Regions from separate parts of the Rahnella selenatireducens genome, predicted to be linked through region 1. Evidence: predicted binding sites of a transcription regulator. Region 1 holds the regulator's gene; each other region holds the start of a gene.
What was found. Region 1 encodes sigma-54, which starts transcription at its own class of promoters, with help from an activator protein. Its sites were predicted from a motif close to GTTGGCACANNTTTCGCTNT; they were not measured.
Positions count from the first base shown of each region.

Region 2: a site for sigma-54 is predicted at 2,151-2,170, ahead of ACLBVC_RS10715 (gamma-glutamyltransferase family protein). Genes of this name have one in related genera too.
Region 3: a site for sigma-54 is predicted at 2,098-2,117, ahead of glnK (P-II family nitrogen regulator). Genes of this name have one in related genera too.

Region 1 covers NZ_JBKEZJ010000011.1:88,732-92,012, reverse strand. Annotated here, with positions in the region: gene lptA (lipopolysaccharide ABC transporter substrate-binding protein LptA) at 1-206, shown strand, start outside; gene lptB (LPS export ABC transporter ATP-binding protein) at 213-938, shown strand; gene rpoN (RNA polymerase factor sigma-54) at 1,038-2,471, shown strand; gene hpf (ribosome hibernation promoting factor) at 2,495-2,782, shown strand; gene ptsN (PTS IIA-like nitrogen regulatory protein PtsN) at 2,892-3,281, shown strand, end outside.
Region 2 covers NZ_JBKEZJ010000005.1:196,584-199,864, forward strand. Annotated here, with positions in the region: gene ACLBVC_RS10715 (gamma-glutamyltransferase family protein) at 375-1,982, opposite strand; gene ACLBVC_RS10720 (sensor domain-containing protein) at 2,441-3,281, opposite strand, start outside.
Region 3 covers NZ_JBKEZJ010000001.1:599,865-603,145, forward strand. Annotated here, with positions in the region: gene tesB (acyl-CoA thioesterase II) at 1-195, shown strand, start outside; gene amtB (ammonium transporter AmtB) at 323-1,612, opposite strand; gene glnK (P-II family nitrogen regulator) at 1,698-2,036, opposite strand; gene ACLBVC_RS02920 (SmdB family multidrug efflux ABC transporter permease/ATP-binding protein) at 2,379-3,281, opposite strand, start outside.

The DNA.
Region 1 (3,281 bases):
ACGATCTCGTGACCCTGACCGGTAACGCGTACCTTGAACAGCTCGACAGCAACGTGAAAGGCGACCGTATTACTTATCTGGTGCAGAAACAGCAAATGGAAGCCTTCAGTGATAAAGGCAACCGTGTGACGACCGTTCTGGTTCCTTCGCAGCTCCAACAAAAAACGCCTGCCGCGGGCGGCCAGCCGACCAAAAAGAGTAACTGATATTTTATGGCAAAATTAATCGCAGAGAATCTGGCCAAGGCATACAAAGGCCGCAAGGTCGTTGAAGATGTCAGCCTGAATGTCAATTCAGGAGAAATCGTCGGCTTGCTGGGGCCAAACGGTGCGGGTAAAACTACCACCTTTTACATGGTCGTCGGGATTGTGCAGCGCGATGCAGGCCGTATTATCGTTGATGATGAAGACATCAGCCTTTTGCCATTGCATACCCGCGCCCGTCGCGGCATTGGCTATCTTCCGCAGGAAGCCTCCATCTTCCGCCGTCTCAGCGTGTTTGATAACCTGATGGCCGTGTTGCAAATCCGCGATGACCTGACCAAAGAGCAGCGTAACGATCGCGCCAATGAGTTAATGGAAGAGTTCCATATTTCCCATTTGCGCGATAACCTCGGTCAGTCCTTGTCCGGTGGTGAACGCCGCCGTGTAGAGATTGCCCGCGCGCTGGCAGCGAATCCTAAGTTTATCCTGCTGGATGAACCGTTCGCCGGGGTTGACCCGATCTCCGTCATCGACATCAAAAAAATCATTGAGCATTTGCGTGACAGCGGCCTCGGCGTACTGATCACTGACCACAACGTTCGTGAAACTCTCGACGTTTGTGAGCGTGCCTATATCGTCAGTCAGGGCAAATTGATCGCCCACGGCACGCCAGCCGACATTCTTGCTGATGAACAGGTTAAACGCGTTTATCTTGGTGAAGAATTCCGTCTGTGATCTGTGCCGCCGGAACCGTGCCCGTTTTGACCTAAAGTCTGACGGGCGGTCTCAGACAGAAGTTACTCAGTTTGTAATCAACGGAAATAAAACCAAGATATGAAGCAAGGTTTGCAACTCAGACTCAGCCAACAACTGGCAATGACTCCTCAGTTACAACAGGCCATCCGCCTGTTGCAACTGTCCACGCTTGAGCTCCAACAGGAGATCCAACTCGCGCTGGAGAGCAACCCTCTGCTGGAACAAACCGACCTTCATGATGAAATCGATTCGGTAGAAGCCACCGACAACGAAGCATTAGATACACGCGAAGCGCTCGAGCAGAAAGACATGCCCGAAGAGCTGCCGCTGGACGCCACTTGGGACGAGATTTATACCGCTGGTACACCTTCCGGCACCGGCAACGATTACAGCGACGACGAGCTGCCAATTTATCAGGGTGAAACCACGCAGACGCTTCAGGATTACCTGATGTGGCAAGTGGAGCTGACGCCGTTTTCCGACACCGATGCCGCGATTGCGACATCCATTGTCGATGCGGTAGACGATACCGGTTATCTGACCGTTTCCCTTGACGACATCCTCGAAAGCATTGGTGACGACAACGTCAGCATGGACGAAGTCGAAGCCGTTTTAAAACGCGTTCAGCGTTTTGACCCGGTCGGTGTAGCAGCGCGTGACCTGCGTGACTGCCTGTTGATCCAGCTTTCGCAGTACGCCACAGACACGCCTTTCATCACCGAAGCACGCCTGATTATCAGCGAACATCTGGATTTGCTGGCGAACCATGATTTCCGCGCACTTATGCGTTCAACCCGGCTAAAAGAAGATACACTGAAAGGAGCGATGCTTCTGATTCAGTCTCTTGATCCGCGTCCGGGCCAGTCGATTAACACCGGTGAATCCGAATATGTGATCCCCGATGTGCTGGTGCGAAAAGTATCAGGTGTCTGGACGGTAGAACTGAACTCCGACAGCATTCCGCGTTTGAAGATCAACCAGCAATACGCCGCGATGGGGAACTCCGCACGCAGCGACAGCGACGGACAGTTCATCCGTAGCAATTTGCAGGAAGCCAAATGGCTGATCAAAAGCCTGGAAAGCCGCAACGATACGCTGCTGAAAGTGACGCGCTGCATCGTGGAGCAGCAGCAGGCGTTCTTTGAGTTAGGTGAAGAATTTATGAAACCCATGGTGTTGGCGGATATCGCCAGTGCCGTGGAAATGCATGAATCGACGATTTCACGTGTGACGACGCAGAAGTTTCTGCACAGCCCGCGTGGCATTTTCGAACTGAAGTATTTTTTCTCCAGCCATGTCAGTACAGACAGCGGCGGCGAGGCATCGTCAACCGCAATCCGGGCGCTGGTGAAGAAATTAATCGCCGCGGAGAATCCTGTAAAACCGCTCAGTGACAGTAAGTTAGCCACCCTCCTTTCCGATCAGGGAATTATGGTGGCGCGACGGACTGTCGCCAAATACCGAGAGTCTTTGTCCATCCCGCCCTCAAACCAGCGTAAACAGTTAGTTTGACCTCAACAGAGAAGGAAGACATTATGCAGCTCAACATTACCGGACATCACATTGAGATCACGGATCCCCTGAGAGAATTCATCACGTCGAAGCTGGCCAAGCTTGAGCAATATTTCGACCGGATAAATCAGGTGTATGTGGTGTTGAGCGTTGAAAAGGTGCAAAAAGTAGCGGAAGCCACTTTGCATGTGAACGGAGGCGAGTTGCATGCCACCTCGGAGCATCAGGATATGTACGCGGCAATTGACGGCCTGGTTGATAAACTGGCCCGCCAGCTGAACAAGCACAAAGACAAACTGAAACAGCACTGACATTCATGTAGCCAACCCTGTGCTACAAACCTTCGGGCATCGGCTTGTGACCTTCGGGAAACGAGCCGATATAGCTTTAAGGGTGAAACAGCGCCAAAGTGAAGATGACATGATTAACGATACTGCAATGCAATTAACGTCGGTGCTTAATGCCGAATGCACCAAAAGCGGCGTTCATTGCGCCAGCAAAAAACGCGCACTGGAAATCATCAGTGAGCTGGCGGCCAAACAGCTAAATTTATCACCGCAGGTGATTTTTGACGCCATTTTGACCCGTGAACGCATGGGCAGCACCGGGATCGGTGCCGGGATCGCCATTCCGCACGGAAAGCTGGAAGAAGACACTTTACGTGCTGTCGGGGTATTCATTCAGCTTGAACAGCCGATTGCTTTTGACGCTATTGATAATCAGCCTGTGGATTTACTTTTTGCCTTGCTGGTTCCGGCAGATCAATGTAAAACCCATTTACATACCTTGTCTTTAGTCGCCAAAAAACTG
Region 2 (3,281 bases), on a different contig from region 1:
TTGTTCTCCATATGAAAGTGCGAAAAACGCAACACTCCATTTATAGAACGGCGTTTCAAATTTTTAAACAACCTGCGTCGAATTACATTTGTTTAGGTGAAATTTGGAAGGGGCATCACAGAGGATGTGGGATCAAGGGGGAAATTCAACTTCAACTTCAACTTCAACTTCAAGGTCGTGGGCGTCGGCCCACACCGACCAAAGACCCGGTAACGCGCGGGTCTCTGGTCAGTTTCGGCGCGGAGAGTTAGGCGATCACCGTTATTGAAAAACCGAAATTTTCTCGATCATCGTTCTGGCGCTTCACTGCAAGTGAAAAACTAAAATCACAAGCTCGCCTCAAAAGCAGCCTGTTTGCAGCGGCTTCCTGCAAATCACATCACCAACGCTTGTCCGTCCTTGCGGGATTCTGTCCCCGCCAGATACCCGCCCGCCGGATTTGCCACAATCACCTGCGCACCGCCGAACGAATGGCCGCTAAGTGGATCTTCGACAATCAGCTCATGCCCCATTGCGCGCAGCGCCGCCAGCGTATTGTGGTCACAAGTGGCTTCCATCGCGACCTGGCGGCCACCGTTAATCCGCCAGCGCGGCGCATCGATGGCGGCCTGCGGATTTTGTTTGTACAGCATTATGCGCAGCGCCAGTTGCAAATGCCCCTGCGCCTGCATCGGGCCGCCCATCAGGCCGAAGGACATCAGCGGTTTGCCTTCGCCGTCCTGCGCAAATGCCGGAATAATGGTGTGCAGCGTGCGCTTATTTGGCGCGACGCAGTTGGCATGCTGCGGATCGAGCGTGAAGCCGCAACCCCGGTTTTGCATACTGATACCGGTTCCCGGTACGACAACGCCGGAACCGAAACCCATGTAGTTGGACTGAATAAATGACACCATCATGCCGCTGGAATCGGCGGCGGTGAGGTAAACCGTGCCGCCCGGACGCGGTGCGCCGTAGGTCACGTCGCTGGCTTTCGTGCGGTCAATCAGGCGCGCACGCTCTTCCAGATAAGCATCGTTCAGGAACAGTTGTGGGTCGAACTGCATGTGGTCGTTGTCGGTGACGTGCTGATCCAAATCGGCCAGCGCCAGTTTCATCGCTTCGATGCACAGATGCGTGGTTTCGACGGAATCCACCGGTTTATCGCCGATGTTAAGCTTATCGAGAATGCCCAGCGCAATCAGCGTGGCAATGCCCTGACCGTTTGGCGGCAGTTCGTGAACCGAACCGCCCGCGAAGGATTGTTGCAGCGTTTCCACCCAGTCGGCTTTGTGATTCGCCAGATCAGCGTGCGTCATCGCACCGCCAAATTCCCGGCTGTGGGCGATCATTATATCGGCCAGTTCGCCGCGGTAGAACGCTCCGCCTTCGGTTTTGGCGATCAGTTCCAGCGTGTCGGCCAGCTGAGGATTACGGAAGATTTCGCCGATTTTTGGCGCACGGCCTTCAGGCGCAAAACAGGCGCTGAAACCCGGCTGGTTGCTCAATTTTTTCACCGCGATTTCCCACAGGCGGCCAATCAGCGGCGACACCGGGAAACCATTGCGGGCATAGTCGATCGCCGGTTGTGCCAGCGTGGTCAGCGGCAGGGTGCCAAAACGTTTTGCCACCGCCACCCAGCCGGAGACTGCGCCGGGCACGGTGACGGCGTCCCAGCCATAGGTCGGCACGGCTTCATGGCCTTTGGATGCGAAATATTCCGGCGTCCACGCCGCCGGTGAGCGGCCCGATGCGTTCAGGCCGTGGGCTTTCTTGCCGTCCCAGATAATCGCAAAAGCGTCGCTGCCCACGCCGTTACCGCTGGGTTCCAGCACGGTCAGCGCGATGGCGGTGGCGATGGCCGCATCGGCAGCGTTTCCGCCGAGCATCAGCATTTTCATCCCGGCCTGTGCTGCCAGCGGTTGAGAAGCGCAGACCGCATTGGCTCCCATCATCGTCGGGCGCAGGGTAGGATAAGCGACGTTAAAATCGTAATTCTCAGACATCATTATTCCTTAAGAAGCGGTGAACGCATTACGCCCTCGCGGCGACTGGCATTTTTTAACTCATTCAGACATTTGGAACATCCGGGAATGTCTTTGTCAAATTCAAAAAATGGGATGCATTTGCCAGCACGGGAGCTGAAATACGTATGCCGAATAAAAAGAAAGATGTTAGGGAGAATCGTGCAGACTAATTTGGTTTGCTCCTTCCCCTCTCACGAGGGGAAGGCCGGGATGGGGTGTTGGTTTTAGTGGCTTCGCGGCCTGCAAAACCCCCTCCGAACCTCACCCTTCGCAGGGGGAGGGGCAAAACAGCTGCTGAACGATCACCGCAGATGAGAAAACGAAATCTTCTCGATCCAGCCCTTATGGCAAGTGGAAACCAATCGCCAGAATTAACCCAATAATGAAACCTTTATCCCCCGATGACTCCTCCCGCTAATCGTGTTTAATACCTATCATCAGAGAGGTGTAAACCCGGTCAGGCGAGATTCTGAGGGCTGAGGCCGTCCAAAATAATATCCCTGGAACAAACTACAACCTTCTTCTTTAAGACGCATGAACTGCTCGGGGGTTTCGACGCCTTCTGCGGTGGTCTGAATATCCAGACTGCGGCTCATGCCGGTGATGGCGCGGATGATCGCCAACGCTTCGCGGCTATCTTGCATATCGTTGATGAACGACCGGTCGATTTTGATTTTGTCGAACGGGAACGAGCGCAGGTAACTCAGCGAGGAATAACCGGTGCCGAAATCATCCAGCGCGATACGTACGCCCAGTGCCTTCAGTTTTCGCAGGGTATCGATATTGCCCAGCGTATTGTCAAGCAGCACAGATTCGGTAATTTCTACTTCCAGACGCGAAGGATCCAACCCGGACGCTTCCAGTGCGGATTCCACCACAGAAACCAGCCCGCTGTTCTTGAACTGAATTGGTGAAAGGTTGACGGCAACAGTTTGCGATCCCTTCCATGTCGTGGCTTCGCGGCAGGCTTCATGCAGCGCAAAGGATCCAAGGCTGTGAATCAGGCCCGTTTCTTCGGCGATAGGAATGAAATCCACCGGCATGATCAGCCCGTTTTGCGGGTGATGCCAGCGCATCAGCGCCTCATAACCTATCACCGAATCGTGTTTGGCGTCGGTAATCGGCTGGTAGTAAAGACGCAGCTGATTGCAGGTAATGGCATCGCGCAAATCCATCTCGACCACACGGCGTTTACGAGCGGCGGCGTCCATTTCAATACGGAAATCTTCGTATCGGTTGCGGCCATTACGTTTGGCTTCGTAGAGCGCCATGTCCGCG
Region 3 (3,281 bases), on a different contig from region 1:
CAGGTGGCGACCATCGATCATTCGATGTGGTTCCACCGCCCTTTCCGCATGGACGACTGGCTGCTGTACGCCGTTGAAAGCACCTCAGCTTCTGGCGCCCGCGGTTTTGTTCGCGGCCAGTTCTATACACGCGAAGGGGTTTTAGTGGCTTCTACGGTGCAGGAAGGCGTGATCCGCCAAAGACCGGTCGAATAACACCGTTTTTCACAAAAAGCAGACATAAAAAAGGGGCGATAGTGATATCGCCCCTTCTGTTTTTTCATCTTTATTATTTTGTACTGCTTAATTAGAGAGTTAGCGCACTACTTTCTCTGAAATCAACTTACTGGTTGTAAGCATTCTCGCCGTGGCTGTTCACGTCCAGACCTTCACGTTCCTGCTCTTCAGGAACACGCAGACCTACAATCATGTCAGCCACTTTGTAACCGATGAAGGCCACAACGCCAGACCAGACCAGTGTAACGCAGACGCTGAAGAACTGAACCCAGACCTGATGGCCCATGGTGACGCCTTCTGCATAACCCACACCGCCCAGAGAGCTGGAAGTGAATACGCCAGTCAGCAGACAACCTACAATACCGCACACGCCGTGAACACCGAACACATCACACGTATCGTCCACACGCAGCCATTTTTTCAAGGTAACCACACCCCAAAGACCGGTGATGCCGCCTACCAGACCGATAATCAGAGCACCACCCACGCCGACAGTACCGCACGCCGGAGTGATAGCAACCAGACCTGCGATAGCACCGGAGCTTGCGCCCAGCAAAGAAGGCTTACCGCGAACCATCCACTCAACCAGCGTCCAAGACAGGATTGCACCTGCGGTCGCAATAACGGTGTTGAGGAATGCCAGGGCTGCAATGGAGCTCGCCGCACTTGCAGAACCAGCGTTGAAACCGAACCAGCCCACGTACAGGATTGAAGCGCCGGTGAAGACCATCGGCAGGTTGTGTGGTTTGAACGCTTCTTTGCCAAAGCCTGCGCGTTTGCCCAGCAGATATGCACCCACCAGACCTGCGATAGCGGCGTTGATGTGAACAACCGTACCACCCGCAAAGTCCAGCGCGCCATCAGCCGCCAGGAAACCGCCTGCCCAGACCATGTGAGCCATCGGGATGTAAGAGAAGGTCAGCCAGATCACAGTGAAAATCAGCACCGCAGAGAAACGAACACGTTCAGCGATACCGCCCACAATCAGCGCTACAGTGATGCAGGCAAATGAACATTGGAACGCAACGTGAATCATCTGGGAGAAGGTGCCTGTGACAGAATCCAGGCCGATGCCTTTCATCATCACATTGCTGAAGCCGCCGAAGAAGGCGTTACCTTCACTGAATGCGAGGCTGTAGCCGTAAAGGATCCACAGAACACAAACCAGCGCGAAGGTCACGATAACCTGAGTCAGCATGGACAGAACGTTCTTAGAGCGCAGTAAGCCGCCGTAAAACAATGCCACGCCAGGTACGGTCATAAACAGTACCAAGGCAGTACAGATCATCATAAATGCGTTGTCAGCACCGTTTGCGGCTGCCGGTGCTGCTGCCATGGCAAGCGAAGGCAGCAATGCAACCGCGCCAAGCCCCATCATGGATAAAAGTTTTTTCATTATTAACCCACCCCTGTTTCTCAAAACTGTTTTTTCTAACCTGATTTATATCAAAGCGATTTATATCAGAGATAAAGGCCTGAAATTACAGTGCTGCTTCGTCAGTTTCACCCGTACGAATACGGATGACGCGTTGCAATTCTGCAACGAAAATTTTGCCATCACCGATCTTGCCGGTGTAGGCCGCTTTGCTGATCACGTCGATCACTTCATCCAGCTGATCGTCAGCGATAGCAATGTCGATTTTTACTTTTGGCAGGAAGTTCACGCTGTATTCCGCACCGCGGTACAACTCAGCGTGACCTTTCTGACGGCCGAAACCTTTAACTTCTGTTACGGTCAGCCCCTGAATTCCAACAGCAGACAGTGCTTCACGCACGTCTTCCAGCTTAAAAGGTTTGATCACCACAGTAACCAGCTTCATATTGCCACTCCTCGAATTAAGGGCTTGCCGCGAGAAACCTCGCGCCCGATACGGAATGGTTAAAGCAAAGGGTGTGCCAGAGTTGAAATCACGTAAATATTCATGCGATTCCCGCGTAATACGGCATTTTCAGATTATTCGTGACCCGGCGCACAGTTGTGAGACCGTATTCATCCTAACCCCGCACGCACCATTTAAGTGCCTGTCGCTGCTTTTTAGTGCAGAGGAATTCAGCGGAACGTTTTGCCTGCATGGTTCAGGTGCGTGAGACGCTAAAAGGGAGGATTAAAAGGGCAGGAAGAAATGAACTGGCGCAGCAATCAGTTTGCGCCAGCTGAAAGATTATACGTTTTCTGTTGCTGTAATAACCGCACTGGTTGACGCCAGTTCCTGCCCGGCGAGCTGCAACTGATACATCTGATAATAACGACCTTTTTCTGCCAGAAGCTGTAAATGATTACCTTGTTCAACCGCCTGGCCCCGATGCAATACCAAAATATTATCGGCATCGACAATCGTTGAAAGACGGTGAGCAATCACCACCAGAGTAGTTTGCTGACGGATAGCCCGCAGCGCACGCTGAATTGCCTGCTCGGTTCCGGAGTCAATGTTAGCCGTTGCCTCGTCAAGGATCAGAATTTCTGGTGCCTGCACCAAAACACGCGCCATCGCCAGCAACTGTTTCTGGCCAACGGAAAGATTATTCCCCTGTTCACCCAGACGCGTATTCAGCCCTTCCGGCATTTCACGCACCAGTGGCGAAAGCTGCACGATATCCAGCGCGTGCCAGACCTGAGCTTCATCAATGTCCCGCCCCAATGTCACATTGGCGAACACCGATTCCGCCAGCACCACCGGATCCTGCTGAACCATTGCGATACCTTTACGCAAGCTGGTATGCGACAGGTCCGCAAGATTGCGTCCGTCCACGCGGATTTCACCTTTATTAAGCGGGTAATATCCCATGAGCAGATTCGCCAGCGTACTTTTCCCGCTACCGGTATGCCCGACCAGCGCCACAAACCCGCGCGACGGAACGTGCAGGGAGATATTTTCCAGCACCCATTTGTCGTGCTGATAAGCGAAGCTGACGTCCATGACTTCAATTTCTCCGCTGGTGAGTAATTTGTCGTCCGGACCGTATTGCTGCTGGGTTCTGTCCATCAGATCAAAAATACGCTCACCGGCAACGACCGCTTGCTGCAAAATAGATTGCTGCGAAGTCAGTTCAATCAGCGGTTCGTT